3 regions of the Peribacillus sp. NPDC056705 genome follow, and region 2 is predicted to be linked to each of the others. Evidence: predicted binding sites of a transcription regulator. Region 2 holds the regulator's gene; each other region holds the start of a gene.
What was found. The regulator LexA, encoded in region 2, represses DNA repair genes until DNA is damaged. The targets are predictions, from matches to a motif close to CGAACATATGTTCG.

Region 1 (7,224 bases), on a different contig from region 2:
AGGAGTGTTTTGAATGACAAAATTGGAGAGAGGTAAATTGCATAAGAAAAATATTTTATTCTTTTACTGCCGGCATTAATTATAGGAATAATTTTAATAATATATCAATATCATCATTCAAAGGAATTTAACGCTTATGTACTTTTAGTACCCTTGGTTTTCTGGCTGTTCTATTATAGTTGGGTATATATTGAAAAGAGGCAAATGAAGAAGTAAGAAAATAACTAACATGTGGCCATAAAACTATACTAACTCCAGGAGGTATTTAGGGTTGAACATAAATATCAAGGTTCACTTACATTCAAGAGAAACTAATTTCTTGCAGAGTGGAAGCTTCCCCGTTCCTAATTCAGATTATAAGAAGGATCCAGATTGGGCAGCTGCCATTGCCGCATATGAATGGATTCAGAAGATTAAGTCAGAATTTGCAGCTAGCAAGGATTCTCGTATAGTTCAAGTGATTTATAACGATGATATGATATTACGGAGTTAGTTAAGAAGGTCAAGCCTATCAGCATTTGTTATGTACAAGATATATAGAGTACCTTCTATCAGGAATATATGTTATATTTACCATTAATATAATTTCTTAATTATGGGTTATATGGAATTAATAGTGATTTTTAAAAGAAATCAAAAGACTATTTTTACGAAAAAGATAATAATTCATACTTACGAAATACATAGAAGGAGAGATTTTGTGTTCAAGTTTGTAAAAATATTTTTTGTTGTACTTCTTTATTGGTATGTTGTACGGTACCAGAAAAGTTCCCCGGCGGATTTTGTATTTTATTTGGCCAGTATCTTGTTTTTTTTATCAATTATTTTTAGTTTGTTTTATAAAAATAAGCATAGGGTGAACATTTTTTTAATCATTGCACTATCAAATCTTTCAATGATTTTTGCACTATACGCTCATTTTTTAAGTGGGATTCTAACATTTTTCACTTTTTCTTTAATTCTATTTTTTTACTGTTTTGTATTTATTTCCTTAAAAAAAGATTAATAGTATGTTAGTATAAGACTCGCTGCTTAACCGAAAACATAAAAAGGGAGTTTTGGAAAAACATGAAAAAAATTTCAATCTTAATGAGCTTTATCCTACTTGTAGGAAGTCTAGCATTCTCTATTCCGAGTAGCACAGCATTAGCAACTTCAGGTTCAACAATCATACCTGAAGATGGTATGGAGATTATTACGGATACTGAAGAAAAATCTGAGTACATATTGACAATCTTGGGTGTTCAAACACGTTATATAGAAACAACTGAAACAATTGATGAAAACACAATAATAATACACACAAAAGTTTATAATGAAGACAACCATGAACTTATACAAGACTTTTCAACAACTCTTACTAACGATAAAATAGTAGATCAAGATGTAATTCTTTTCGAAGAAATACCAGAACCTAAAACACAGGAAGAAGCGAGTGGTTTTTATCCAATGGCTTCTACAAGTGGTAACAAATCAATGGTTACAATATTGAACATTAGTTACACTAAGAATTTCACTACTGGTAAAGGTACTGCTCGTTATCTAAAGGAACCAAATAAAACTGCTAAATTAGCAAGTTCTAAACCTTTTAATACATATGCAAATAATGTGGATTCTCTTAGAGGTACTGAGAGTTCAACCACGGTTGGTTGGCTAGTTTCTGGATTTAGTGGTGGTTCATTAGTAGCAGGGAAAATAATTTCTTGGGCAACAGCGAAAACAATATTGACAAAAATTGCAGGACCAGTGGCTGTCGTTAGTAATGCTGTGGCATTATCTTCATGGTTCTATTATTATAATAAACTTGAAAAAAGTTGGTCGAATTTAAAATAATATAAAAAAGTTGTGTGTGAACTATATGATCAAAAGTAGACAGCTAAATTAAAGATTCAAGGCTACTGCTATAAGATGACTTCGGCAATGTGATCCGGGGTCATCTTTTTTTAAGCTCCGATTTAATTATTTCCTCATAATAGTCCTTAATTACCGTAGCATCATGTAAGGCATTATGTTCCACTCCATCTATTCCAGCAAACTCTTCACGATTAATATTAGTATCAATTCCCTTTACCTTTTACAAGGTACAAATATCAAATCAAGCCCTTCACTAATGAGAAGGGCTTTTTTTAATCCTCTACAATCACACTAATAACTTCATCGAATTTAATTTTCTCAAAGGAACTATCTCTCTTCTGAATGCGTAACTCTTTTGTGACAGGATGAATGTACACACAATAACCATCCAATTCTTGTGGACTTCCCTCGTTATGTAATCTAAATCTTATCGGTAAATGATATTCCATTGCATAATGAATGTTGTTTTCAAACTCTTCAACCTGGTATTCATCAAGGATAGGTTTTTTATTTAAGAAATAATCAACCTCACCTATTTTTTTATTTAAAGCTTTATGTTCCGGCATAATCAATGCTGACTGCCATTTAACAAGCCTCTATCACAAATTGTCCCCATCAGAAAAATCCCTCCTTTACTTCCATTATATACGAACTAACGTTCTTATGAAAGGCAGAAAAAATTTCCTTCCCCAAATAAGTTCTGGCTAGAGAAATGTTGATTTTCGAACAAATAAAAGAGACCACTTATTGTAGTCTTCCTTTATGCCCTATGGAACTAAACCAGCTAATAGGATGTCAATATCTTTCTCTAAAAATTTCATTTCCCTTATGATATACTACAAAACCCTTTTGGAAGGATTTTTCTCTTTCACAAAACCGTTAATTAGGCTAAATCTAGGAACGTTTCTTTTCTCTTTAATAGAGCGTATATCCAATGAAGCAACTTATTAATACAGGCAACGATTGACACTTTGGCCGGTTTTCCTTCTGATTTTTTCTTATCATAGAAGGCTTTAAGCTTTTTGTTCCTTGAACTTCTTATGCCGCATAGTACGGCAAGATACAGAGAATGACGTAATCTGCTCGAACCTCTTTTAGTGATACGATTAATGGTTGCCGTAAACTTACCGGAAGAGTGAACACTTGGATCTACTCCAGCGAAGGCAACCAGTTTTTTCGGATGATTAAACCGATCGATTTCACCAATTTCAGAGATAATCGTGGCTGCGATTTTTTCTCCTATACCGGGAATCGATTGGATGATCTTATATTCTTCCAGTTCATTTGCCAGGGCCACTATACGATCTTCCAAATCAGAGAGGTGTCCCTGGTAATGAAAAAGCAACTCAATATACATACTAAGATTGATTACGTGACTTTCATTCACGTTTTTTTGGAATGGATTTCGAGATGCGGAGTCCATTATTTTTTTTGCTTTTTCCCATGCCCATTGACCCGATCTGCTAGGACAGAACTCTATAACACTCTCTGCTAGCTTACTTTCCCCGGCTGTTAATACCGCCTCTGAAGTGGGATATTCCTTTAATATCAGTAAAGAAACCCTTGAATATAGATCCCCAAAAACCTTCCGGTATTCAGGAAACACTTGATCTAAAATGGTGTGAAACTGAAGTTTGGCTTCCACATACATATTCTTTACGATTTCCTGTTGTCTTGACAAATTCCGAAGGTCTAATAGCTGAATTCCTCTAATTTTATGAGGTTCAAAATCCTCTTTGTAATACAGCACACACAACTGGTACGCATCGATAGCGTCTGTTTTTACCTTCCGTAAACTGGTCTTCTTTGCCTGATAAGAATAATCGGATTTAGTAAGATATATAGAATCCCTTGTTCCTCCAAGTATTGAATAACAGGAGTATGGTAATGCCCTGTAGATTCTAAAATGACCATAGGCATCTGCCCTGACACCTCTTCAAACTCTTTTAAAAAGTCTAAAAAATGATCTAATTCCTCAAAAGCTCGTCCCATACGGTTTAGATTGATCTAAAAATGCCTGAACTTGACTCTCTCCTTTTGCCACATCCAGACCGACAACTGGATTCATTGTTTTCCCCTCCTCTACTTACTTACCAGTACCCCTAGTCCTCCATGTAGTGTCATAGCTTCGCTTGTTATACGAGATCTACGTCCCAACCAGCCTCAAACATGCTTCTACAAGTAGGGGGCGGACAGTTTAGTTCACGGGATCGAGTCCCACGCACCCGTACGTCCTACCCTGGCTACTGATATAATAGATTCTATTAAAAAAAGGTCAACCAGTAAAAACTGGCTCACCTTATAATACGAACGCACCCGTTAGTTTAAGTAAAACTCTTCACATTTTCCCGAAAAGTTTACGATCTCTTTAGCTAATTCGATATAGAATAATTTTAAGCAAATAAATGATAATGGTCTTTTTTATAGTGAATCTCTGTACCTATTAATGACAATTATTCATAATATTAAATTACTATTTATTGAAATTAGGTGACGTTCATACTTTCTAAGATTTGTACAACTTCTTCAGTTGGAATTTTCATATCATCATTTATCCATTTTCGAATTACTTCAATGATCCCTCCAGTCGAATAAGTGAAAAAATATTCTAAATGATTCTCATTAGCATTTGGTAACTGTTTTTTTATTTCTGCAATTGTTATATCATGAGCAGAATTCAAAACTGTATTTAGTACATGAGAGCTATTTTTTTCATTAAAAATGATTTTACAGAGCTCCTTATTTATAAGTATCAATTTTAAAAGTTCATTTAGTATATTTTGTTCTCCTGAAATATTAATTGTACTCATCATTTTCTCTATCATTTCTTCTTCAATACTTCTCATTAAATCAAACGGATCATTGTAATAAGAATAAAAAGTGCCGCGATTAATATCTGCTTCTTTGCAAATATCCGTAACAGTAATTTTATTTAAGTTTTTTTCTTGTAGTAGCAGTAAAAAAGCCTCTATAATTACCTTTTTACTATACAATGTTCTTCGGTTTCCTGGTGTACCAACCATATTTTCCCCTCCTACTTATTAACCAAATCACTTCAATATGTTTTTAAATGAACAAAACATTAATAAATGACTATTTAATGACACATGTTTTCATTTTGCTTATTGTTACCTTCAATTAGCTTTAATATACTATGTCTATGCCATTAAATCAACGAAGTGTTCGATTAATGACTTGTCGTTTAAATAATAACTAGTTGTTTTAATGTGTTGTATGTAATATTAGGATGAAAGGAAGCTATTAATGGCAAAGTATCTTTATAAATTAGGAAAATGGGCGGCAAACAATAGTAAAAAAATAATTGGAGGCTCATTAACAGTTCTCCTTGCGATAGCAATTATTGCAATGAATCTGGGACCAAATTTTTCTGAAGACATGTCTATACCTGGATCAGAATCAGAAAAAGCCCTTCAACTCATTAAAAAGGAATTTCCCTCAACAGGAGGTCAAGTACAGTTAGTATTAAAAGCACCTGAAAATAAAACCTTAGATTCTGAAGAGGTTAATAAAGTAATTACGGATACATTGGGAGTGATAAAAGAAAAAGATGATCATGTTGTTTCTGTTGCACACCCATTAGAGTTAGGGAATTTAAGTAAAGATAAGAAAATAGGTTATGCAATTGTTACTTATAATGTAGCAGCAGACAAGGTATCGGAAAAATCAAAGGAAAATATTATAGAAAACATTGAAAATACACGTGATGCAGGTATTCAAACAGAATTAGCTGGTGATGTTTTATTTTCTGAAATGGAAATTGGAGGAATCACAGAAGTAATTGGGGTAATTGTTGCTTATGTTATATTGGCAATTACTTTTATTTCCTTCTTAGCAGCTGGGTTACCAATTATTACGGCGGTTATTGGACTAGCTATAGGAATTTTATTAATTGTGATTGGAACAAATTATTTGGAAATTACCTCTGTTTCGATAACGTTAGCAGCAATGTTGGGACTGGCAGTAGGCATTGATTATGCTCTCTTTATTATGACTCGTTTTAGACAACAAAGAAAAGAAGGATATTCTGTCCAAGAGTCTGTAGCAATTTCAAATGGAACAGCCGGGAGTGCTGTAGTGTTTGCTGGCATAACAGTCATCATTGCGCTCTTAGGTTTATCTGTTGCAAAAATACCATTTTTAACAATGATGGGGCTATCTGCTGCTCTATGCGTATTATTAGCAATATTTATTGCAATAATTGTGGTTCCAGCTTTTTTAGGTCTGATGGGACATAAAGTGGGACCAGATAGAAAAAATACTTTTTTAAGCAAAATTATTAAAAGCGATAAAAAACAAACTACTTCCGATAGATGGGGAAATTTTGTAGCAAAACGCCCGTGGAGGGTAGCAGTTATTGGAATTATACTTCTTTCTATAACTGCTATCCCTATTTCCCATATGGAACTCGCATTACCAGATAACGGTTCGAAAAATGAAGAGACAACAGAAAGAAAAGCATATGATTTACTTAGCAAAGCTTATGGCCCAGGCCATCATGCAACATTAATTGTAGCCGCTAAAACATCAAGCGAAACAACCAATCCACAAGTAGCATTAAGTGATACTGTAGAAGAGTTAAGTGGATTATCAAATGTAAAAAATGTTAGTCCAGCAATTCCTGGACCATCAGGAGAATTGTATCTTATTTCTATAACTCCAGAGACAGGAGCATCTGATTCAGAAACAAAAGATCTTGTAGACGATATTAGAGCAAAGGCAAAGACCTTGGAAAAATCCGAACAGTTAAAATTAATGGTTACAGGTACTACGGCGGTAAACATTGATATATCACAGAAATTGAGTGATGCATTGCCAATATTCGCTTTATTAATTATTGGATTTTCATTCATTTTATTAGTACTAGTATTCAGGTCTATTCTAGTTCCATTAAAAGCAGTTCTAGGATTTTTACTTTCATTAGGTGCAACATTAGGATTCACTGTATTTGTTATACAAGATGGAAATTTAATTGATTTATTTGGATTTCCCATTGTTAATCCTGTATTAAGCTTCTTACCAGTCATTGTGATAGGGATTTTATTTGGGTTAGCAATGGATTATGAGGTCTTTCTAGTTAGTAGAATGCGTGAAGTATTTACACATACTGGGGATGCACGCGAAGCTGTTTTAGCAGGAATGAGAGATAGTGGTGGAGTAGTAACAGCTGCTGGGTTGATTATGATTTCAGTATTTACTGGATTCATGTTAGCTCCAGATCCAATAATTAAAGCAATGGGCTTTTCTCTCACATTTGGCGTTCTATTTGATGCTTTTGTAGTAAGAATGGCTATTGTACCAGCAGTAATGATTATAATGGGAGAAGCTTCTTGGTACTTGCCAAAGTGGTTA
Region 2 (12,429 bases):
AACACATTTATTTACGGATCCAAACTTTGATCACGACAATATCCGAGTCGGTTCAGCTGTATTTTCAAGAATTGAACCCTATTTAAGGAGTGCTACCACCGCTGGGATCCCTGGATTTAATGTCAATTATAAAGAACGAGTTGAAGATGATGTCATTACAACCGCACTTGCTCAAACCGTTATGGGTGATGCCCTGAAACAAAATGTTTGGAATGAACAAAGTTTCCATGTAAATGAATCAGCCCCGGGTAATATAACCATATATACAGCCTCAGATGATGTCGAGGTTGAATTGATTTCTCCATCAAATAAAAAATATTCACCTTCCTTAAAGGTTAATTCAGCCCAAAATGAAACTTCCTTTTTTAATGGTGCAACCATCCGGACATTCAATAGAAACAACCTCGAAATCGGTGACTGGAAGGTGCGAATGAAGACTAAATCGCCAAAAGACGCCTACCTGTTCACAGCTCAATTTAACGAAAAGAATCCCATTACATTAAGTATGGCCGGAAAAGTTAAGCAAAAAGATGCAAAATTTTTAATAAAGAATCCAATGAATGATAAAAAAACGCCAAACAGCACAACTTTTTTGGTTCGCTTAGTAGATGAAACCGGTAATGAAATTAGTGAGAAAAGCTCAATTAAGGTACTGGAGACCGAAAATTTTACTGGTACCCTTCCAGAAGTGCCTAAGTCAGGTGTTTATAATGTAACCATTGACGTCAAGGAAAAAAATGTGGATGGCACTGAAAGAACCCGGACTCTGGTTCGTTCGGTCTATATCGAGAAATAGTGAAATGCCTTCTTATTGAGAAGGTATCAAATTCGAAGGAAAGTCAGTTTGAGTACGGTTTTTTTCTAAAAGAACATTCAATTTTTCTTTTAAAATCATGGTTCGGGATAAGTGCATTTCGAACCTCTTTTTTACCGATTAATACCTTTATTTAATTGAAAAGGTATTTTGTGGGTAATGTATAATGGTATGGTTAACATGAGAGTTGGTTATTCAGCCAAAGGAAAATTAAGGTCGCAATTGTTAATTTAGATATTGATTTAACTGTTGCTCGATGGGGATAGAAGCCAGTCGGGCTTGTGGCAATACAAGAGATTGATGAATTGCAGCGAGACAACGGGTTTAATCTGTCTTTTGATAAGATTCTCTATAAGACAAAATACCTGTTTTAAGTGCAGCATAATTGCCAATGCTTGCATAGCCATAAAACCAGCCCATGAAAATCCCTGCAACCAAGTGATGACGATGACTGATGAAAATGGAAATGAACAAGCCAAGACCCAAAGCGATGGTAGGGATGAATTTTGGGCGAATATGAAATATGACCTTAATTAGTTGAGTAAGAATCATGATGATAGGAATGGCTATTACTGCATCCCAAAAGTTTGTATGGATGGTTGGGAAGTCCATAATTTCACCACCTTAAATAGAAGTTTTCAAAATTAATTTTTACTTTTTATCAAGGCTTTATACTATAATAAAAAAATTCATATTTAAAACTAATATATCAAAGGTTATGCAACCAGGTTTTGAAGATTTTCAGAGTTCAATTTTAAAGCCGTCAATCCATATAATTATATGGATTGACGGCTTTTTCTAGTTGGCCGCGGGAATGGTTTAAAACAACTCGGAAAGAGCCAACATAAACAATCGAATACCACATCGGTGTGCCCGTTCAAGGATGGAACAAATTCAGGAAATACCCATCTTGGGAAGAAAGTCTTCGAGATCTTGCCAATCTATACGTAAACGGGACGTCATGAAATGGAAGTCTATATACAGCTGTCATTGGAGAAAAAAACATCCAAAGCAATATTCGATGCGGGGTATGCCTCGGATCCGAAATATACAGAAAAACTGGTGAACCTTATAAAAACAAGCGATTTAACTAAATATGAAGCAAGTAACGAGGAAGTTTATCATATTGTCAGTAAAGGGGATTCCGTCTCTGCGCTTGGAAAAGCATATGATTCTACACAAGTGAAGATTCAATAGTGGAATGGCTTGGTCGAACTTTACCTTATTAAAGTGAATCATTAAGAATGACATGAAATTTTAACTGGGAACGGTATTTCAACGCTCTCCTTTTTTTGAATGAGCTTCTTTCCAAAGTATTTATATCAAGAGGGATAGTGAACCGTACATCCGTTATAAAAGATGTAATATTCACATGAAAATAGATTCTATTAAAAAATATATCAAAACCTACTCTTCCATATGCATATTGAGAGAATTCGGGACATAAATTAAACAAACAAAAAAAGCGCGGTTAGCGCTTTTAGTGTATTTGTCTATATAAGCCTATTACTTTTCCAAGTATCGAAACATCTCGTAAAATAATTGGTTCCATATTTGAATTCTCGGGCTGAAGCCTTATGTAATCCGGTTCCTTAAAGAATCGTTTTACAGTGGCTTCATCATCTTCCGTCATGGCCACGACGATATCTCCATTATTGGCATTGCTTTGTTGTTTCACGATGACATAGTCTCCATCATGAATTCCAGCTTCGATCATACTTTCACCCATGATTTCCAGCATGAATACATGGTCATCATGCGGAACCATGCTTTCGGGAAGCGGAAAGTATTCTTCTATGTTCTCGATGGCCGTTATAGGCATGCCCGCTGTTACTTTTCCAAGTAACGGAACGTTCACGACATTGGCTTTTGGAATATTGTTCGCTTCCTCCGAATTCATTATTTCAATGGCCCTTGGCTTGGTTGGGTCACGTCTAATCAGGCCTTTACTCTCCAGGCGGGATAAATGTCCGTGTACTGTTGAACTTGATGCAAGTCCCACTGCTTCGCCAATCTCCCGTACGGAAGGTGGATACCCTTTTTGGCGAACCTCTTCTTTAATGAAATCAAGAATATCTTGCTGCCGTTTTGATAGTTTAGTCATTAGTGCACCTCTTCCCCAATGTTCTTTGCTATATTATAGCATGGCCCCCAACTCTATACAAACATAAGTTCGAATTTTGTTGTTGACTGAAACAAACGTTCGTATTATAATTTGGTCATAACATACGAACGAACATTCGCTTTGGAGGGATATTTATGAAAAAATTATACAAAAATTATATTTATACGATTCTATTAGCGGGATCAGTATTTATCTTTTCAATTTTATTCTCTTGTACATTGAACAATGATCAAAAAAATGATTTCCTTTCTATAGAAGTAAGTGAAGGTGACACCCTATGGGGAATTGCCGAAGAATATGAAGAAGCAAATTTGACAAAAAAAGAATTCATTGGTTGGATAGAAGAGCATAATGGAGTAAGGGCAGATTCGATTAAACCCGGTCAAGTCATCGTCATACCGGTTAAAGGGGAAGAACTTGTCCAGAATTTGGCCAGTGAGCAGTAAGCAGTGAAGGTAGGGTATTATGAAAGCGGTAATCTATTGTAGGGTCAGCACAGAAAAAGAGTCACAGGAAACATCATTGGCAAGGCAGGAAGATGAATTAGTCAAATTGGCAGAAAAGATGGATGTTGAAGTCATTTCCATAATAAAAGAACAGGCTAGTGGTTATGAGTTAAATAGGGATGGCATTTTTGACATGCTCGAACTATTTAAAACCAAAGAAGCTGAAGTACTATTAATCCAGGACGAAACGAGGCTGGGAAGAGGGAATGCCAAAATAGCCCTTTTCCATGTCATCCTTAAAGAAGATGTGAAAATTTATACGCTCTCACACGATGGCGAACTTGAGCTATCGGATTCGGATGCGATGGTCATCCAGATTGTCGGAATTGTAGAAGAATATCAAAGGAAACTACATAATCTAAAAATAAAGCGCGGGATGATAAGGGCCGTTGAAAAAGGGTATCGTCCTCAAAAAAATCTTCAGAATCAAAGGAATTCCACCGGAAGGGACCGTAAGGAGATTCCTATAGAAGAAATTATTAAGCTTCGGGCCAATGGATTGACATTTGCAGAGATCGCAGCAACTTTGAGGGGCTTTGGATACAATGTTTCTAAGGCTACAGTGAATAGGCGTTTTCTCGAACATCAATTGAATACACTGGAAAGTCAATCATAGAACTTGTAATTTCGCTATTTTTTTAATACCATGACAATATCCGCAGATTATGAAGGAGCGAAATTATGTTATCAAAAGAAAAATTAGCCCGTATTAATGAACTTTCTAAAAAGGCAAAGGCTGAAGGTTTGACGGAAGTTGAGGCGAAAGAGCAAACCCAATTGAGAAGTGAGTATTTGGAAACATTCAGAAAGTCCATGACCAATACGTTGGAGCATGTGAAAGTCGTCGATCCAGAAGGTAATGATGTCACTCCTCAAAAGATAAAAAATATAAAAGAAAAAAGAAACTTACATTAATAATGCTTGGATTCTTCTGATGGAACATTCCATTTGAAGATTCTATTAGCATTTAGGAGTAAAAAGAGAGTGCATTCATGTATGTATTCTCCTATTTAGTTTAATCTAAATAGGGGGCTTCTCTTATTTCTAGAAAATTGTAATATTGGGGCAGTAAATAGTGATTTTAGTTGTGATATTAAGCTTGTCAATATAATATAAAGAGGTACATTACAGGAAGGGATGTTTTTACGATATGTTAGATAAATTAGATGCACTTTCTATTAATACGATTCGTACATTATCGATTGATGCAATTGAAAAGGCTAATTCTGGCCATCCAGGTATGCCAATGGGTGCAGCGCCGATGGCGTATAAACTATGGACCGAATATATGAACCATAACCCGAAAAATCCAGAATGGTTTAATAGAGACCGCTTTGTTCTTTCTGCTGGTCATGGGTCTATGCTGTTATACAGCCTTCTTCATCTATCGGGCTATGGCTTATCTATCGATGATTTGAAAAGCTTCCGCCAATGGGGCAGTAAAACCCCAGGACATCCTGAATACGGACATACGGCTGGTGTAGATGCAACTACTGGGCCGCTTGGACAAGGTATCGCAATGGCAGTCGGAATGGCAATGGCAGAACGTCACTTGGCAGAAAGCTATAACCGCGATTCTTATAATGTGGTCGATCATTATACATATAGCATTTGTGGAGATGGGGATTTAATGGAAGGTGTTTCTGCAGAAGCAGCTTCATTAGCTGGACATCTACAACTCGGAAGACTTGTTGTTTTATATGATTCTAATGATATTTCACTTGACGGAGACTTAAGTCAATCATTTAGTGAAAGCGTAGCAGCCCGGTTCAAATCTTATGGATGGCAATATATCCGCGTTGAGGATGGGAACGATCTTCAGGAAATCGCTAAAGCGATTGAAGAAGCGAAAACTGACGATGCACGCCCAACATTAATCGAAGTGAAAACGGTTATTGGTTACGGTTCACCAAACCGTTCAGGTAAATCTGCTGTTCACGGAGCTCCGCTTGGTGCAGATGAGCTGAAATTGACAAAAGAAGCATATAAATGGACATTCGAAGAGGACTTCCACGTTCCTGAGGAAGTGTATTCACACTTCAATGAAGCTGTTGTTGATGCAGGCGCTCAAAAAGAAGAAGCTTGGAATGAATTGTTTAAAAATTACAAAGAAGCTCACCCTGAGTTAGCAGAGCAATTGGAGCTTGCCATCAAAGGTGAACTGCCTGCTGAATGGGATCAGGAAATTCCGGTCTATGAAGAAGGTAAGACATTAGCTTCCCGTGCTTCAAGTGGGGAAGTACTAAATGCAATTGCCAAAAAGGTACCTAGCTTCATTGGGGGTTCTGCAGATTTAGCTGGATCGAATAATACTGCCATTAAAGGTGAGACAGATTTATTACCTGGTAATTACAGTGGGCGTAATATATGGTTCGGTGTACGTGAATTCGCTATGGGTGCGGCTTTAAATGGAATGGCACTTCATGGTGGTTTAAAAGTATACGGAGGAACATTCTTTGTATTCTCTGATTATCTGCGTCCAGCCATAAGAATGGCAGCACTAATGGGACTGCCGGTAAACTATGTGTTCACTCATGACAGCATTGCTGTAGGGGAAGACGGACCGACTCATGAGCCAATCGAACAATTAGCATCATTGCGTGCAATGCCTAACCTAGGGGTAATACGTCCAGCTGATGGCAATGAAACGGCAGCAGCCTGGAAAGTGGCAATGGAGTCTACAAATAAACCAACTGCTCTTGTACTGACTCGTCAAGGATTGCCAACAATAAAAGACACTTCCGAAACTGCGTATGAAGGTGTTTCAAAAGGTGCTTACATCATCTCTGCTTCTAAGAAAGAAGTAGCTGATGCATTACTTCTTGCGACTGGTTCCGAAGTGAACTTGGCTGTGGAAGCACAGAAAGCTTTAGCGAACGAAGGAATTGATGTTTCGGTAATCAGTATGCCATCATGGGATCGATTTGAAACTCAATCTAAAGAATATAAACAAAGCGTAATAAATCCGGCAGTGAAAAAACGTCTAGCTATCGAAGTGGCTTCACCATTTGGCTGGGATCGTTATGCAGGTGATGAGGGTGAAATATTGGCCATCAATCATTTTGGAGCTTCTGCACCTGGCGGTAAAATCATGGAGGAATTCGGTTTTACTGTAGAAAATGTAGTTGCTCGAGTTAAGGAAATGCTTAAATAATAGTAATGGGAACTGACACCAAATGGATTGGTGTCAGTTTTTTTACCAAAAACAATCCTATTTTATATTGAATGTGTTCCTATTCGAAAGGAAATCTTCCATTCGACAAAAAAAGAAGAAAATTTCTCCAGTAAACAACATATCTTTTTAGTTTGTCAATATATAATGAGAATAAATAAATTTCGTTTAATTGTGTCAGTTAAAGGGGAAAGTCATCAATAGTGGAGAGGATCCTGGTGGTTAGTTGTTTTCGTGATCAAAATGGGAGAGCTAGGAGGCATTGGCTGATGAGAACCTATCAAATTTATTTAATCGAAGATGAATTTGCCCATCATTATTATGGAAGAGAAAAGCTATTTTTCAATTTGTTTTTGGAGTATATTCAAGCAAGGGGCAGACTGAAGAGTATTTTGCAAAAACAAATCGAATATGTCACCAAAACAGTCCCGATATACCAGTTGCAGGTAGCTATTGAACAACGTTTGCAAAAAAAGATGAATTATTGGACTCAAAATGGAAAATACTATTTAGAAAAAACAAATGGAACAAGTAAAGCCGTTTTAATCATTCAAAATGAGTCCATTACTCTTAAGGCTGAAGGAGATTATGAAGCGGAGACCGCTTTCTTTGAAAGTATTCGAAAATATGAAGCGAGTTTTCTGGCAATTGATTTTGAACATGAAAAATACGGTTGGTTAAAACCGATAAAAGAAAGAAAATTTGTCTAAATGGGGGACTTTTCGGTAGCGGGTATTGTATAATAACCTTTGGTCTAGTACACTGATGTTAGACAACATGAAGGAGGAAATAGTATGTGGGTTTACATTCTAGTTGGCGTACTGGCATTGATTGCTGGAGTAGTGCTGGGATTTTTCATCGCTCGTAAATACATGATGGATTACTTAAAGAAAAATCCGCCAATTAACGAACAGATGTTGAAAATGATGATGATGCAAATGGGTATGAAACCATCCCAAAAGAAAATTAATCAAATGATGAGCGCCATGAATAAACAACAAACAAAATAAGATAGCATGAAACCTTGATATATCAATGTTCTTGGAAGATTGGATGCATAATTTTATATAATATCGAAATGGTTATCCATTTAGACTGAACTTTTCCACCGATTTTATTTAAGATTTTGTTTTATCTTTCATTTATGTTTCTTAAGCCACTTTTTCTGAATGAATGATTCAGTAAAGGTGGTTTTTGTTTTGGAATTGAAAGGAAAGTCCTCCTCGTTATGTGAGGGCTTTTTTATTTTGAAGGTAAAAACCTAAACTAAAAACAATACTTGTCCACACCTTCTATCTAAAGATGTATATACAGTATCAAGGAGGTTGTTAATATGATAAATGATTTTGTCAAAAAACGCTTCGAGGAAACTTGTAAGGTATGGATTCTTTTATGTGAACATACATTTGAATCCAAAAGTGAATGTAAAGACAACAAATAGGAATCTAAATGTAAACGTAAAAAATAAAAATTTTTTCTATTAATCTTTTTATTTAGGCACTTAGCCAATAGAGAGTCAGTTAATATATAGATTAATGGTTAGCATCCAAGTAATCGGGTGTTTTTGAGTTGAATGAACCTTATAAAAAGAAAAGCAATTAACCTGAATTGGTCGAGTGCTTATTTTTTATTATGGAATATATACACCAGGACCAACTTCCTCCACAGCCTCCATCGGTTTATTTGGAATCTTTTGTAAAATCCCAACCGCAAATGGCTGAAATTGTAACATTTACGATAATATCATCTGAGGGGCTTGGTATAGGGGCATTTAATTTCTTTTGTGTTAATGGGTGATTATATGGTTATATCCTCGGGATAAAAGTGAGCAATCCAGGTTAATCTAATATCGGCATATATAGCATTGAATCTTTCTCAACAATGAGATATCTCGCTAAAAATCACCTCTATCCTTTGGGGGATTTCATTAATCAAAATAGTTGGGGAAGCGGTTGAGTTTTTTGACTTGACTTTATCAACTGTAAATATTATTATTACAGTAATCTTCTTAAGGAGGATGCGAAAGTGAATAGTGATTTTACAATAGCTGTCCATAGTTTGGTCTATTTAGCTTATCTACCAGATCATATGGCTAGCAGCGAGTCCATCGCAGAAAACGTTTGTACAAACCCGGCAAGGATTCGAAAGATGATGAGCTGCTTAAGAAAAAAAGGATTTGTAAAAACTAAAGAAGGTGTTGGCGGAGGCTATATTCTAGACTGTAACCCTGAAGAGGTAAGTTTGGCAGATATTTATATAACTGTTTCACATGGGACTTTGAAACCAAAGTGGTGTACAGGTGATCCGGAGAAAAAATGTGTCATATCTTCCAATACCCAGATAGTCATGAATCAAATATTCGATGAAGCTGAATTATATTTTGAAAAATATTTAGAAGATATAACTCTCAGCACTTTTTTGGAAAAAATTAAACAATGTCCGTGATATTGATTTAGTTTTTTCTTTGCAATAAATGTATATTTTATTATTACAGTTAATAACTATAGTTTAAATATCAACTGAACATAAAAGGGGTGTTAAGGAAATGGTTGAAAACGATCAGTTCAAAAATGGGGATTGGGTACAGGGAAAATCAAGAGATGGGGAACTTATCCATGGTTTCATTGAAACGGTAAGTGATAATCGAGAAATCGTTAAAGTGAATGTGGTGGAAAGTGACAATGAAAAAGCGGTTGGGAAATCGATTTGGATTCCATGTAAATGGACTGAAAAACTGCCGGATCTAGAAATCAGTAACGAAAATCATCTTTTGGCCCTAATTGATTTAGCGCTACTTTCTAAAGATGAAACATGGTTTATGGAGTTATCCGGTAAATTGGAATCCATCAAAATCCATCCTAAAATAAATGCCAGGAATTCAGAGTTCCTTATCCCGGGAAATAGAATCGCTAAACTTGATGTAAATAGATGAAGAGTAAAGACTATAAATATTTGGGATAATACAAGGAGGAAATGATCATGACAATAGAACATGTAACAGATGATAATTTTGCTAGTGAAATCAAGGAAGGTTTAGTATTGGTTGATTTTTGGGCACCGTGGTGCGGTCCGTGTAAAATGATTGCCCCAGTGCTTAATGAAATTGATGTGGAAATGGGTGATCGGGTTAAAATCGTAAAACTTAATGTGGATGAAAATTCAGATACGACAAGCGAATATGGAGTGATGGGAATTCCAGCTCTAATTCTATTCAAAGATGGAGAAAAGGTAGATCAAGCTATTGGCTTCCAGCCAAAAGAAGCCATTTCGGCATTAATCACAAAACATGCATGACCCTAATAATTATCATAATATGCGGATGTGTATTGTGAATTAAGGACTTATACCTGCCAACATGGTGGGTAACTAAATGGAGGATGACTAAATGAATTCTAAATATACACCATTATTTGAATCGTTCAATTTAGGAAAGAAATTAGAAGTGAAAAATCGATTGGTGATGGCGCCTATGACAAATTTCTCTTCTAATCCTGACGGGACTGTAACCGACGCCGAAGTAAACTATTATGAACGTAGGTCAAGCGGGGTCGGCATGGTTATAACGGCATGTACTTACGTGACTGCTAATGGCAAAGGTTTTCATGGGGAATTTGGCGGAGATCAGGATGAATTGATACCTAGTCTAAGTCGTTTGGCATCAGCGATTAAAGCGAAAGGTGCAAAGGCAATTCTTCAGATTTTTCATGGCGGACGCGAGGTGCCACCGGAATTAGTAAATGGCGATGTTGTCAGTGCAAGCAATATCCCATCGGAAGGCGAAGGGAAAGCAGTTCCGCGTCCACTATCTGCAAAGGAAATAGAATCGATCATTCTCGACTTCGGTGAAACTACCCGACGTGCCATTGAAGCGGGATTTGACGGTGTAGAGATTCACGGTGCAAATGGTTACTTGCTACAGCAATTCTTTTCGCCTCATTCGAACCGGCGTGAAGACAAGTGGGGCGGTACCCTTGAAAAGCGTCTGACTTTTCCATTAGCGGTAGTGGATGAAGTGAGAAAGGCTGTTGCTGAACATGCCAAGGATCCGTTCATCGTAGGATATCGTTTTTCACCGGAGGAGCCAGAAACACCAGGAATCACCATGGATGATACTCTTGCATTAATTGATGGACTTGTAACAAAAGATCTTGATTATCTTCATGTTTCATTAATGGATTTCTGGTCGAAAGCAAGAAGGGGAGCCGAGGTTGACAGACCTCGGATAGAAATTATAAAAGAACGTATAGGAGATCAAGTACCGATCATTGGTGTTGGTTCCATCTATACAGCGGATGATGCGATCAAAGCACTGCAATCAGGTGTTCCGTTAATCGCATTAGGCCGTGAAATTATTATCGATCCTGAATGGGTACAAAAAGTGGAACAAGGCAGGGAAGCAGAGATCGTGACAAAAATAAACAAGGATAATCAGCAGCAACTTGATATTCCAGACCCATTATGGCAAGCGATTATCCACTCTCCAGGATGGTTTCCAGGGATTGAATAAATAGACGCACATATATTACTGAAATAAAAAATGCATAATGGATTTTCAAAACCATGGAATGAATATACTTGGAAAAATAACCCCCTGACAACGGACGCACATATAAAAGTGTTCCTTAGTCCGGGGTTTTTATGTTTATGGATGATCATTTATAGTAGTTTTTCAAATTCAATCCTTTGAAAAGCCAAGTTGTTTCGCTTACGGATTTTCAATGACCAGCCATTAGGTCTCAACGGCACATACATTCGGAAATTTTGGCGGGAAAAGGGGCTTTCTTTAAGGAACGCTAGGAAAAGGAAGGAGGACAACCCCCCCTACAGAATCAAAGCTTTAGAGGACTAACTTAGGAAGGCCTCCACGCCCAGAAGAGCCAAAGGGGCTTAAGAAAATGACAATACCGCGACACTTATTTGCTTCTTAAGCAGTGTTTTTATTTTGTCTGTAAATTGGGGCCCAGTTCATCTATACGACGAGGTCTTTATATGTTAGATTATTTTTTTGTCTTTTTCTCTCGTATTATAGAGGGAAGATTGAATACAAAATGGGAACCAAAGTAGAAGTATATTAAAAAAATAATGTATACTGCCATCCGGAAAAAAAATATACTAATCAAAATGGTAAATTTAATAACTTTATACAATGAAAAGTTTTCCCTTCCATTTTTAGGTTTATAATCGATTGCGATAGCCTTTTCGTTTAATGAAGGAACTGGTATAGCCATCAGGCACATTTTCAAGAGGGGCTTCACTATGTCGGGAATGTTGAAAAATATTCGGTAGATCTTCATTTTTCCAATCCGGATAAATTTCAAGAAAGGATAGAAGACAAAAAAACTGTAAGAGACGAAAATCACTTGTTGAAAGTCTGACCCTTATACATTCGGACGTACCAAAGATTAGGATCTTGAGAAAATATGTCCTGGTTTTTTCTAAAGAATAAGAAAAAACACGGAGTGGTTTTATCCAACACCGTGTTTTTCATAATGTAGAGAGTATAAAACCGAAGCTTTCCTTAAAATAGGAAGGAGTCAAGTGAGTATGGGCCAGCTCCGGTTAACGCAACGCCAATCGCCACTGCAAGAACGGCAAGATTATATTCATAACCATTTTGAGTTGCCCAGTAGCCATTTGCTCCATGGACTTTAACGATCGCAACAAGCATTGTAAGTGCAATTAATATACCTGCAAAGGGTGTAAGGAGACCTAAAGCAAATAAGGCTCCGCCAATAAGCTCTGATAGACCTGCAAATAGGGCCATGGTAACTCCTGGCTTCATGCCAATCGAATCAAACCAGCCTCCAGTGCC
Region 3 (12,429 bases), on a different contig from region 2:
CTTGGTCCCAATCAGATACCCACCATTTTTACTATAGAATTCAACCTTTGAAATACCACTATCGTCATTTGCTGTGACGGAAAGTTTTACATTACCTGATATGGTTTTTCCATCCTTACCTAAAGGAGATACCTCTATGGAACTCACAGTAGGAGGCAAGTCTTCTGTCGTCACATTAATTGTATTGCTTGCCTTCGAAATATTCCCTGCATGATCCCTAGCTTTTACTAACAAATGATACGTTGTACCTGGCTTTAATTCATTCAAGATAACACTCGCATTTGTAGAGGTTCCAATACGAACTTGACCATTGTAGATGTCATATCCCACTACACCAACATTATCGGTAGAAGCACTCCATGCTAGAGAGATGCTTTTATTAGTTTTGGCAGTGGTGTGCAATTTAGTTGGTGAAGAAGGTGCAACTTTATCATTCTGTATGTAGACTTTTCGGGTTGTGCCAGCTTTGTGCCCTGTCTTGTCGTAGGCAATCACTTTTAAGATTTGTTCTCCATCAGAAACCCATGGGTCGGTCGCCCATTTTACAGTATAAGGTGGGAGAAGTCTTCTTCCCAATTAGAAACTTCCCATCGGCACTGTAAAATTCTACTTTTGATACTCCTAGGTCATCTCCTGCCTTAACAGAAATTTGTACATCACCCGATGTTGTTTTTCCGTCAGTAGCTAAGGGAGATACCTGTACGGGACTTACCCAAGGAGGATTGTCTGCTGCTTGAGCAACAGGTATAAGTATAGGAGAAAATAAGCTTACACATAAAAATCCAATCGAAAAAGGATAAATCTTTTTCGATAATTTCTTGACCTTACCCTTTACCTCTATCAATCGCTTTTCTCTCCTTTTATACTTGCTCAAATTGATTCACCTAGCAATTGAATCACTAAGATATAGTATAATATATTGATATAATAGGAGTATAGTCGGTAATTTTTGTAATTTTTAATCAAAGGTGCCCATCATATACCATCAAGCCTACACATTAATATTACCTATTTAATTGTTCTTTCTAAGGTTGATGAAGCTTGCCTTTTTGTTATGAAACTATCGGGGCAGAATAGTTCAACAACGCATATAAAAAAGGATTGAATTTCCATATGTAAAAACATTTGGGTATAGTAAAATATGATTGTTCACAACTAGAAAAAAGGGGTTTTTGGAGGTTTTTATGGCTTTTCTTAAAATTTCAAGGATTAAATTTATTAAATTGTTTCTTAATACAATTTTTCTTACGATTATTCTTTCATTTTTATCGAACATATGTACAGATATAATTGCTTTGATTCTTGGGCATCCAATAGAAAAAGGTACAGAATATGTAACTTTTATGGTTCTGATTTGGCTTTTCTTTGCATTACAGAGTGAAAAGTATAAGGTGAGATAATGGATTTATTAGGAGCAATGTCTGTGTTGTTTGGTTTTGTAGCGTTATATGGTGGATGCGCCTATAATAAAAAAAGACACGAAAACGATGGTTTAGATGGTTCTGGAGCTGATTCAATCATTAGTGTCATCATCTCTTTATTCGTTGTCATCTTATTGAGACTGTTACCATATCAGGTTACCAAAACATTGTTATTTATATTTGCCTTTATTTGTTTTTGTTTTAGTGTTTATGCATTTACTCACTTAAATTAACGTGTGCTTAGTCCAATAACAGGGATTGCATCAGGGCTGTCTTTTAGGCAGCTTTTTCTTATAGAACTACCAAGGCAGGTTAATTGCATTATAGTGTATATTACAGTGAATAAATATATTTGTGAGGTGTTACTTTATGGGAAAAGATTTCTTTGAAATAGAATCAAAAAAAATCAAATTAACCGATATTAAAAGTTATGAAATTACATCCGAAGAAGTAAATAAGCAATGGATAGAGGAAGTAAAGCCTAATTTGCTTGTTCGGATAATATTGTTTTTTGCAAGTCCTGGAACTACTGGTGTGAAAAGAGAAATCGTGAAAAGTGGAAAGCGTCCATATGATGTACTGATTATTAAAACTATTCAGGGGGATGAATATAGGTTCTCTAAAAATGAGTATGTATTTGATGTACAAGAAAAAGTGAGAGAACTGAACGAATTTTTGAATTCAAAGTAAATCCAGAAAGAGTGACTTTTTGAGTGAAATTAGTCTCCAAAATATTTATCCCAAACAAATTTGTGAAGTAATGAACCTAAACTAACGGGTGCTATAGTTAAATAAGGGTGGTTGCAGAGGCAACCTTTTTTTATGCAACTAAATGGGCAGGTTAGTTCAAAGGTGTGGAAATATTTTCATGTACGAAATAGAATTTTTTTCGCTTATGATGAAAAAAATGTGATTATAGGCGGACAGAAGTGAATTTATGGATAAAAAATCATTTATAACAATATTTATTATCTATGTTGTTTTGGACTCTATGAAAGATGTAGAAATATCAAATATGTGGATACTTAACCAATTAATTAAATTAATTGTCTGTTTCACAGTGTTTTATATTTTTGTATTTATTTGGAATTTTATTACTAAAGAAAAATTTCAAAAGATTAATTCAATTATGGTACTCGATGAATAATTCTTTGTTTATCGGGTTGCGAGAGCTGAAGAAATATTACGATCAGTTACGACTGATCATTCTCAATATTAGAAGCTGTATAGTAAGAAAAGACATAATAAGTATAAGGAGAAAAAATGAATTGGTTATCATTTGTATATGCGATGATTTTTGGATTAGTAATTTCCTTTATAGGGGGTTTTTTAGACTTTCCTGAACCTCTTGTTTCCTTTTTCGTCATTATCATTATTGCGTACTTCCTTATATATGCGAAATTCCGATTATATTGGGGAATAGGTGATGTAGAAAAAATAGAACAACTTATTTTAAAAAATAAAAAGAATCCTTTTTATAGATTTTATTATGGAATTGCTAATGGAATTGAAAAAGATGTGGACGAGTCCATTAGAAAAATCAATCAAGGTTTTCACCTGCCTATTGTAAAAAAACAGAACCAATTAATTCATGCCTATTTTTACGAACGACCAGAAGAAATGGAAAAGATCTTAAACGGCATGAGAAAGTCAGCTTTTACTCTTTATTACCAAGCAGCTCGTTCGATTTTGATTAATGATTTTGAAGGTGCTTGGTCATATATTAAACAAAATCCGAAAATGTGGATGCAGGAAGCATTAACAACAGAACTTTTGGTTAAAGAGAATCGGAAAGAAGATGCATTCAGTCATGCACGCAACGCTCTTTCGAAAACAAAGGGAATACAGCGATATCTTTTATTACGTAGTTGGGAAAGAGAATGGGGTATGACTTTAAAATAAGGGCAAATTCAAGAGATAAAATGAAATAAATACGAATAGTTTTTTACTAAAGTGGTGATAAATTCGATAATCATTTTAATTAATTATGAGAAATTCCTTATTGCTTTAAAAGGGAGCGTTAGATTAAGGTCAGAGCTGTCTTTAAGGCAGCTTTTTCTTATGCAACTATCGGGGCAGGTTAGTTGCATAAGTTTTGGGGGATTTTTCTTGAAGAATAAGTTTAGAGTTCATGCTAAGATTCACTGTAAAAGAGGTGTTTTCTTTGAACATACAAAAGTGTGAAATTTGCGGGAATCAATTTACATGGAGAGAAGTGGGAAGGAGCACTACTGCTGGTTTTGGTTATCAGCCACTTATATGCAAGAAATGCGGAACTAAACATGAAGTTACTATGATGACCAGAATCATAGTTGCATTGTTAGTACCAATTGTCTTATTCATTCTTAACTCAAGTAATCTCCTCCCTTTTTATATTCCTTTTTATATAGGATTTTTGATTATACTAGTTTTATTTTTTACCGTCATGCTTAGCTTCCCTTATTTCGCAAAATATAAAGTTGTTCAAAAATCGTAAGTAAATTTTACTTGTTGAACTATAGGGGCAGTTAGTTGAAGAAGGATTGAAAAATTATTGGATTTTAAAACGAATAGAAAAGTGAAATTATAAGAAGGAATTGAGAAAAATGGATGCTTTGGTTGTTGGATTGTTGTTTCTAATTCCAGGAATAATCTTTTTCATATGGGTCTTGTTAAAATATACGGAAGAGGAGCATAGGAAGGAAGTTAAGAAGTGGAAATGGATAAGAAATGATACCTATGCTTCTTGGTCAGAACAGGATATGATTCTTTTTCACAAAATTGCGAGTAAATCGTACATTCTTGCAAAAATAATTCTTATACTGTTAACACTTATTCCAGTTGTAATCGGTGCTTTCGCTTTATGGGTCTATTTTTCGTAGATTGACTATTTGCTTGTCGAGCTAACGGGGCAGGTTAGTTTTTTATTCTCTTTTAGAGGGTGTAAGGAATGAGGTTCGCAAAATGAAAATAATGAATGTAGTATGGGTTTTATTAATTGTAATAGGTATGTTATCTGGTTGTTCCGAAGGTCCTCCGATTGACCACTTTGAAGAGAAAATAGTAGAAGCAACCGTAGTCAAAAAAGAACACGTAAGAGATGATGCGTCGGAATGGGAACTCACCCTCCGATATAAAAATAACGTCATCGTATATGGATATGACCATTCGGACTATTACAATCAGATAAAAGAAAGGGATAAAGTGCCTGTTACCTTAAGAAAAGGTTACACAAAGGAAAACAAATTAGAAGTTGAAACGATAGAACCAGTCAACGAATAAAAAAAAGCGATGAATTATAAAGATTATTATGGAACTAATGGGTGCTTTTGCTTCACAACAAATGGCAACGAAGGGAAAACTTTTATGGTAATGTTCGTTGGGTTACTTCTCTTTTTAATAGGTTTGGTTTCTTTTATATCTTTTTTGGTTTATGCGTATATAGAATTTAAGAAAGATGAAACTAAAACATCCAAAAAAGTGGTTTTTTTAATTTTAGGAATAATTGATATTTTGTTTACAGAAAGTATAGAAGGTTTTCTTTTAATATTGTCACTTGGGGCTATCCTTATTGGTATTGTACTTATAACAGGGTCATTTCACTAACGGGGCAGGATAGTTTAAGAGGACATAACTCGGATTGTAAACTGGAATTAAGATTTAAACCCAAAATTCATCCTGGAGGGACCAATGATAAACAAGTTTGAAATCAGATATTTTTATATTATCAGCCCAAGTGATGATAAATTTATTAAGTGGAGTACAGTTAAGGGAATCCTTAACGAAGATATAGTAGATGATTATGAAATAATTACTGATTTAATGGCTCAAGATGTTCGAGATAAGTTTGGTGAAGAATATGAAGTTTGGGATATAGCCAAAGATGAATTTGAACAGAAAATAAAGCCTAAAATGAAATAAGGTTCCTTAACCTAATATAACTAACGGGTGCGTTAGCTGAAGATCGGAGCTGTCTATAAGGTAGCTTTTTCTTATGGCACTAACGATGCAGTTTGGTGAAAGAAGACGTTAGGTGAACCATTAATATTGATATTATTCAAGGTTGTACTTATGATGGGTTGCTTTAATAAGAATATTGTATTTTTGAAAGGGATTTTTCAATGACAGCTCATTATTTTATCGCTACATTAAAACCAATTCCTGAATATCACACAAGTGAAAATAATTATCCATTTCTAAATGGTGAAGCGTATAAGGAAAGTTTGCCGTTTACCCTTCCTTATGTTTATGAACTTGGAGGTGAAGATATTGAATTTATTACATTCTTAGATTCATTTATGGAAATAGGGGACGTTGTAGAACTATATATATTTGAGGAAGGACGACTGGGTTATCCCTTATCACATAATTATCCAGAAGAGGCCAGAACAATTAATCTCTTTAAAAAAACTTACAAAGATCAATACGGTGAATATCAATTAGACTCAAAGAAATGGAAAGAAAAGCTTTCCAGACGAACTATTGCATCAAAACGAAGCGTTACCACATTCGTGAAATATTAGTGACCTGCTGCTCTCAAGGGTGTTATTGAACTAACGGGTGCGTTAGCTGAAGATCAGAGCTGTCTTAAAGACAGCTTTTCTTATGGAACTATCGGCCAGTTTACTTGAATAAGGAATATACTTGGAGGTGAAAATCTTGAGTTCAACCTTGCCTATAATATTAGGATTGCTACTGGTAGCGTATTCTCTTTTTATTCGAAAAAAGAAATAAGCACGAATTGTAAAAGGAATGTACATAAGCTAACGGGGCAGGTTAGCTACATAAGACTTATATTTATTTGGAAAAAAATGCTTAATTATAACTTCTTTTTGTTATTAAGCAAAAGAAAGTGTAATAAAGTAATTACTGTAGGTCGATAAGGGAGGTATCCAAATGAAAGTTCGGCTAACTGAATTTAATCAAAATTGGGCACAAATGTATAAAAATGAGGTTCAATTTTTAAAAACAATATTTGGGGATGAAATCATCAGATTTGAACATTTTGGCAGTACATCAGTTTGTGGTATGAAGGCAAAGCCTGTAATTGATATGATGTGTATCGTAAAAGACATCGAGAAGGTTGATAAATTTAATGAGAAGATGTATAACCTTGGGTATGATATTGCTGGAGAATGGGGGATTACAGGTCGCAGGTTATTTCAAAAAGGTGGAGAAAAAAGAACTCATCATATACATTTTTATCAATTTGATAACCCCGAAATCGAACGGCATCTAATATTTAGGGATTATCTGCGGTCTCACCCAGAAGAAGTAACAAGATATAGTAGCTTTAAAGAAAAATTGGCGAAACGGTTTGATAACACAAGTGAGTATAGTCCAGCAAAAGAGACATTTGTTAAAGAAATGGAAAAACAAGCAATCCTTTGGTTTGCAGAAAATCAAAAGAAATTATTTTTAGATTAATACCGATTAATAACTTAACTTTATTTTTTTATAAACGGGTGCTTACTTCAATAACAAGGGTTGCTGCGGCAGCCTTTTTCTTATGGCACTAACGGGGCAGGATAGTTCAATAAGCGATTTTGTAGAATAAAGTGTAAACTCACAAAACCTTTGAGTTGCAGAATACACTCAACAAATTCAAATGCTATCAAAAAAAAGCAACAGTTTAAATAAACAGAAATCGCAAAGTGGTTTCTGTTTATTTTCTTAACTTAGGTTTTTATTTGCATGTTATGCTTTTTCCAAAAATACTTTAACTTTTTGAAACTTTTTCTGAAGATATATTCCACTAATGGTTGAAAGGAGTTGAGAGAGATGAAGTTTGATGATGATAAGATGGTTAAAAAAGCAATCAGGGGCAATAAAAAAGCTTTTGAACAACTCATAAAGCAGCACTATGAACGAGTCTACCGGACTGCTTATCTTTATGTACATAACGAAGAGGATGCATTAGATGTCGTTCAAGAGGCAACGTATCAAGCTTTTACGAGTATTCATTCGTTAAAGCATCCGGAATATTTTATGACTTGGCTTACAAAAATCATTATCCGATGTGCTGGCCAAATCCTTAAGAAAAGAAATAATATTGTGCGGCTAACAGACGAAGTATTGTCTAATTTAACGGTAACCTATCATTCAGGTCATGACGAAGCAATAGATCTATTAAATGCGATCGGACAGTTAAAAGGGAATTATCGATCCGCCATAATTTTGTTTTACTACTATGATTATTCTATTAAAACCATTAGTGAAATCATGGAGATCCCCCAAGGGACTGTAAAAACTTATTTAAGCAGGGGGAAAGCCGAATTAAAAAAGTCCTATAAAGAAGAGGAGGGCAAATGCAATGGATAACAAAGAAGTAAAAAGTGCTATTGAAAAAATAGTTGTACCAAAAGAAAAAGTGTTTAGCGCTATTGATAAAGGCTTAGAAATGTCAGGGCAAGGTAGGAAAATAAAGATAAAGAAAGTTCTTGCAGGTTCAGCTGCTGCAGCTGCTCTTCTTGGGATCACCGTTGCCTCAGGATTTGTTAATCCTACAATGAATAGAGTATTAGCTAATACCCCTTTAATAGGCGGGATTTTTCAAGAATTTAATGATTCAACAGGCGTAGAATTAGCTAACCAGGATGCAGTTACAGAATTAAACCAATCAATTACAAAAAATGGGGTAACTGTAAAACTGACCAGCGCATACTTTGATGGCAATGTAGTATCAATCACAGGATTTGTAGATGAAGATGTTGAAAAGGGGCATAACGAAAAAGGAGAAGTAAGCTTTGATGTAAACTTTGAACACAATAAAGGGGATCATGACCCTTGGCTAAATGGAAAGTCAAATGACATTAAGAAAGTGGAAAATGGATATAACTTTCAATGGAAAATGGTATATCCTTATAAATCATTTATGGAGAATTCTACTCTTCCCATAACGATTCATAATATCAACGGGATAAAAGGTGAATGGAATTTTGATATTCCAATTCAACAAGAAAAAAATCGTACACTTGCTATTAATCAAGAGCAAGGATATCCAGAAGACGAGGTAAAAATCCGTATTAAAGAGATACTCACTGCAAAGGCATCATCTTCACTTATATATGAGACCGTTGAGAAATACAAAGGTGATGATATTTATATAAAAGCAGTTGATAATAAAGGAAAAGTGTATAGGTTTGGAGATGGAACTTTACTTGATGAGTCAGAACAAGATGATGGATATCAAAGTACCATGAGAAGAGAAATGACCAAGCTCAATTCAGATATTACTTCACTTACCTTTTATCCTCAGTTATCTGCAGCAGATCCAAAAGTTCAACAGCTTTTGAATATTAAATCTTTCAGCTTAAAAAGCACACGGTTCAATTTAGGCCTGCAGGTAAATGATGTTACTCAAAAAGGTGAGAAATTGGTAATAGATTATCAACTTACAGGGATTCCGAAGAATTTGAGTAAAGGTAAACTTGAAATAATTAACCATAATTTGAAATACCTTTTCTGGTTGGTTGATAAGGAATATTTAACTAAGATCGACCCGGAAAATCCATGGCCTCCTAAAAACCACGGTATTCCCTTTAATAAAGTAAAAATGATTGATAAGGCAACAGCACACTTCCAATCTACTTTTGACTTAAACGGAGAAGAAAGGATTGAGAATTTTAAGCTGGAAAATACAATGTTGCTATTTGATTTTTCAAGCTTTGTCCCAGCTAAGGAATTAAAACCATTTACTGTTGTACTTCCAGAGGGGAATGAATAAACAATTAAAGTAGCTCATTTTAGGGACCATATAGTTGACGAGTGGAATTCTACTAGTGCATTGAATAATTAGTAATATCGGGGCGATGACTTATGTAAGTCACCGTCTTTTTTTTATTAGTTAGAAGTTTGTGAAATATTGTACTTAAACTAACGGGTGCGTTAGCTGAAGATCTGAGCTGTCTTTAAGGCAGCTTTTTCTTATGGAACTAAAGGGGCAGGTTAGTTGAAGAAAGAGTAACCATATTTTATAGTTGAATGTATAACTGCAACATTTTAATTTTGAGGGTGAAATTGATGGATTGGTTAAGACTAATTAGTGCTATAATTTCAATCAGCATTTTTTTATATTTAATTTTTCAGACATCAAGATTTGGTATGGAGTTAAAAAAGGCAACTAACGATGATAGGAGTTTATCAAAGGGGTTTCTGCGTAAATGGGAAAGGAAATTCTCAAGAGTAGTTATTTTGATTATTATAGGTTCTATTTTCGGTATATTAGCTATTATTTTGTCTTATTAAACTAACGGGTGCAATACTTGAAGAGGGCATCGAAATTTTCTGATTTTGCTAAGAAGAAGTTAAGTATGGAGGATAAAATGAACATTGAAGCATTTAAGGAATTAATTGCACTGCATAAAATAGAAGAACGCACTATTCAAGGCTTTTGGGGTGGGATAAATAATGCCAAAATAAATGAAGACGATGAATTAGAGGACCTTTTTAATAGTATCAACAAAAGTTGGCTAGAATTGATTATTCATAAAATATCACTTGCCATAATTTATGATTACTCAGAGTTTATCGAAGCTGAATTAAGGATTTATTTGAAGGACACATATATAGGTTCTTATTTGTGTGTGTTCACCTTAGATGGTGAAACGGCAGATGATATATTGAGGCTTGAAGACTATACGTTTATTAGAGGTTTGATTGCAGTAGAAGAAAGAACTGAAGAAATCGCTAAATTGGCAATAAGTGAAAATTTAGATGATGAAATGATTCAAAGGTTTACAGGGCTTAACTTGCAACGAATTAACGAAATAAAAAGTGACCCAAATAGTAACAAGGAATAAGTAATCTCTTCTTCTTCTTCAACTAACGGGTGCGTTTGTTCATTAAGGATCACTAAAAGTGACTCTTCTCTGGAATAGGCATTTTTTTCTGCCTTTCACAAGAACGTTAGTTCGTATATAATGAATGAAAAGGAGGGATCTTTCTAATGGGTACAATTCGTGATAGAGGAATCATTAAATGGCAAGCAGCATTGATGTTACCAGAACATAAAGCATTAAATAAAAAAAAGGATAAGGACGATTATTTCTTAAATAAAAAACCTGTCCTTGATGAATACCAGGTTGAAGAATTTGAAAACAACATTCATTATGCGATGGAATATCATTTACCGATAAGCTTTAGATTGCATAACCGGGGAAATCCAATTGAACTGCATGGATACTGTGTGTATATTGATCCTGTCACGAAAGAGTTAAGTATTCAGAAGAAAGATAGTTCCTACGAGAAAATTAAGTTTAATGAAATTATTAGTGTGATCGTTGAGGATTAAAAAAAAGCCCTTTTTTATTCAGGAAGGAAAAACCACAGAGATTTAGGAGTATACAATGGAAATTCAGATTGAGGTTCAAGTGTTTGCGAACGGTGCTAAGTTCTTACAGTCTGGTAGTTGTTCAGTAATAACAACGGACTTTAGAACAGAACAGGAATGGACTGCTGCTATATCAGCTTATGAGTGGATAAAAAAGATAAAAAACTCTGTTCGCTATCCAAACGACTTTCAAATTGTTAGTGTTGTTTACAACGGAGAAAATGACATTACAGATTTAGTAAGAAAAGTACACCCTATAATAAAGGATAATTTACCTTTTTAGAATTAATCAACTAAAAATATATTTTAAGGATCTCTTTAGAGGTTCTTTTTTTGTTCATAATTAAAAATTTTATAGGCTAGACCCTAGAAGCGTTTTAGTTTAATAGAAGAAATTCCACCTGAATAAGTAAGGGGAGTTTAATATAATAGAATATACTCCACTTCATTAAGTAAGATGGGGAATTTAAATGTTAAATATGAAAGTTTATGTAGGCAAGGCGAAGAACAGGTGGAACAGTTTCACAGTTGGGATAATCGTTGGTATTGGAAATGATCAATATTACATAGTAAGGTTTAGAGATGGAAGGAAAACGTGGATTAGGAAAGATTGGATTTTGTTTTGGTATTAGAAAGCTCCCTGCGGGGAGTTCTTTCATTGTAATCATTTCCATTATTTTCTTAATGTGCGATAATAAGAAGAAAAAAGGTAATGCTAATTTTGGGGGATAGATATGTTCTTAATCGGCGCAGCAGTTCAAAGTGCAGGGCTGCCACCCAGTTTTTATGGTTCATTAATCGGTTCATTTATATCTGGTTCGGTAGCAGTATTGATACTGATATACAACAACTGGCAAAAAAACAAGGAATTTAATTTTCGTTGCTATGGCACAATGAAAATTATTACTCTTCATTTGGGTTATCTATCTCAGGTGGAACAATTGACATTGAAAGTATTAGGAGAAATGATAGATAAACAAGATTATAGAAACGCAGGACTTTTAAAAATTCTTAAAAACAGCAAAGGTTTTTTCGAAGAACAACATACATTATTAGAAAAAGAGCGAGCAAATATTCCTTATGACTTTACAAGCAGATACTTCACAATCGTAGGTGCCATCCATTCGGTCACTGTTGCATATGATCAGCTCATCGAGGAACCCACCAATCCTGATAGATATGAAACTCTTGTTAAACAGATGAGTTCTTGTAACAAGATTATAAAAGTATTTAATGAGAACACCACTAAATACCTGAAAAACGTGGAAAAGAGATATAAAATAAAGGATTTTTATTAATACACTAACCGGGAGGATGTAAATGAAAAATTTACTTAAATTATCTTTGATTATTGCCTGTGCTTACTTTTTGGTACCTGCAGCATCAGATTGGATGACTTGGAAACCATCCGTTTACATTTTTGATGAAAATGGAAAATTAGTGGATAAATTAGAAGATACACCTAAACATCCTCCAATTAATTTGGCAGATTTTTTTCCTTAATGAATCTCTTTAGAGGTTCTTTTTTTATCCCTTTTAAATTGTGTTATTGTGTAATTGTTTTAAAGCCACAGATAGTACATGGCTGATTACAATAAAAATTAAAAGTTCAATTTTAAACTGATAAGAAGGTAAATATAGACAAAATAAGTAAGGATTCATACAACTTTTTATGTTTATGATGTATGTTAATTATAA

Region 1: the regulator LexA is predicted to act here: its motif matches at 2,503-2,516, upstream of ACFRAK_RS26860 (YolD-like family protein).
Region 3: the regulator LexA is predicted to act here: its motif matches at 10,302-10,315, upstream of ACFRAK_RS14380 (YolD-like family protein).

The regions. Positions count from the first base shown of each region.
Region 1 covers NZ_JBHTYI010000059.1:469-7,692, reverse strand. The annotation lists gene ACFRAK_RS26870 (hypothetical protein) at 272-493, shown strand; gene ACFRAK_RS26865 (hypothetical protein) at 1,069-1,833, shown strand; gene ACFRAK_RS26860 (YolD-like family protein) at 2,127-2,420, opposite strand; partial or broken gene ACFRAK_RS26855 (IS110 family RNA-guided transposase) at 2,738-3,922, opposite strand; gene ACFRAK_RS26850 (TetR/AcrR family transcriptional regulator) at 4,341-4,877, opposite strand; gene ACFRAK_RS26845 (MMPL family transporter) at 5,119-7,224, shown strand, end outside.
Region 2 covers NZ_JBHTYI010000008.1:48,767-61,195, forward strand. The annotation lists gene ACFRAK_RS12735 (esterase/lipase family protein) at 1-796, shown strand, start outside; gene ACFRAK_RS12740 (hypothetical protein) at 1,139-1,426, opposite strand; gene ACFRAK_RS12745 (hypothetical protein) at 1,781-2,011, shown strand; gene lexA (transcriptional repressor LexA) at 2,295-2,918, opposite strand; gene yneA (cell division suppressor protein YneA) at 3,074-3,385, shown strand; gene ACFRAK_RS12760 (YneB family resolvase-like protein) at 3,405-4,061, shown strand; gene ACFRAK_RS12765 (DUF896 domain-containing protein) at 4,127-4,360, shown strand; gene tkt (transketolase) at 4,596-6,599, shown strand; gene sirA (sporulation inhibitor of replication protein SirA) at 6,887-7,327, shown strand; gene ACFRAK_RS12780 (YneF family protein) at 7,412-7,627, shown strand; gene ACFRAK_RS12785 (RrF2 family transcriptional regulator) at 8,643-9,062, shown strand; gene ACFRAK_RS12790 (IDEAL domain-containing protein) at 9,163-9,549, shown strand; gene trxA (thioredoxin) at 9,597-9,911, shown strand; gene ACFRAK_RS12800 (NADH-dependent flavin oxidoreductase) at 10,003-11,124, shown strand; gene ACFRAK_RS12805 (DoxX family protein) at 12,136-12,429, opposite strand, start outside.
Region 3 covers NZ_JBHTYI010000010.1:2,191-14,619, forward strand. The annotation lists gene ACFRAK_RS14310 (glycosyl hydrolase family 18 protein) at 1-576, opposite strand, end outside; gene ACFRAK_RS14315 (Ig-like domain-containing protein) at 515-844, opposite strand; gene ACFRAK_RS14320 (hypothetical protein) at 1,400-1,654, shown strand; gene ACFRAK_RS14325 (hypothetical protein) at 1,791-2,111, shown strand; gene ACFRAK_RS14330 (hypothetical protein) at 2,685-3,323, shown strand; gene ACFRAK_RS14335 (TIGR04104 family putative zinc finger protein) at 3,553-3,897, shown strand; gene ACFRAK_RS14340 (hypothetical protein) at 4,365-4,682, shown strand; gene ACFRAK_RS14345 (hypothetical protein) at 4,767-5,006, shown strand; gene ACFRAK_RS14350 (hypothetical protein) at 5,091-5,321, shown strand; gene ACFRAK_RS14355 (hypothetical protein) at 5,522-5,923, shown strand; gene ACFRAK_RS14360 (GrpB family protein) at 6,297-6,827, shown strand; gene ACFRAK_RS14365 (sigma-70 family RNA polymerase sigma factor) at 7,182-7,721, shown strand; gene ACFRAK_RS14370 (DUF4179 domain-containing protein) at 7,714-9,126, shown strand; gene ACFRAK_RS14375 (hypothetical protein) at 9,725-10,201, shown strand; gene ACFRAK_RS14380 (YolD-like family protein) at 10,348-10,692, shown strand; gene ACFRAK_RS14385 (hypothetical protein) at 10,748-11,014, shown strand; gene ACFRAK_RS14390 (hypothetical protein) at 11,466-12,029, shown strand; gene ACFRAK_RS14395 (hypothetical protein) at 12,052-12,234, shown strand.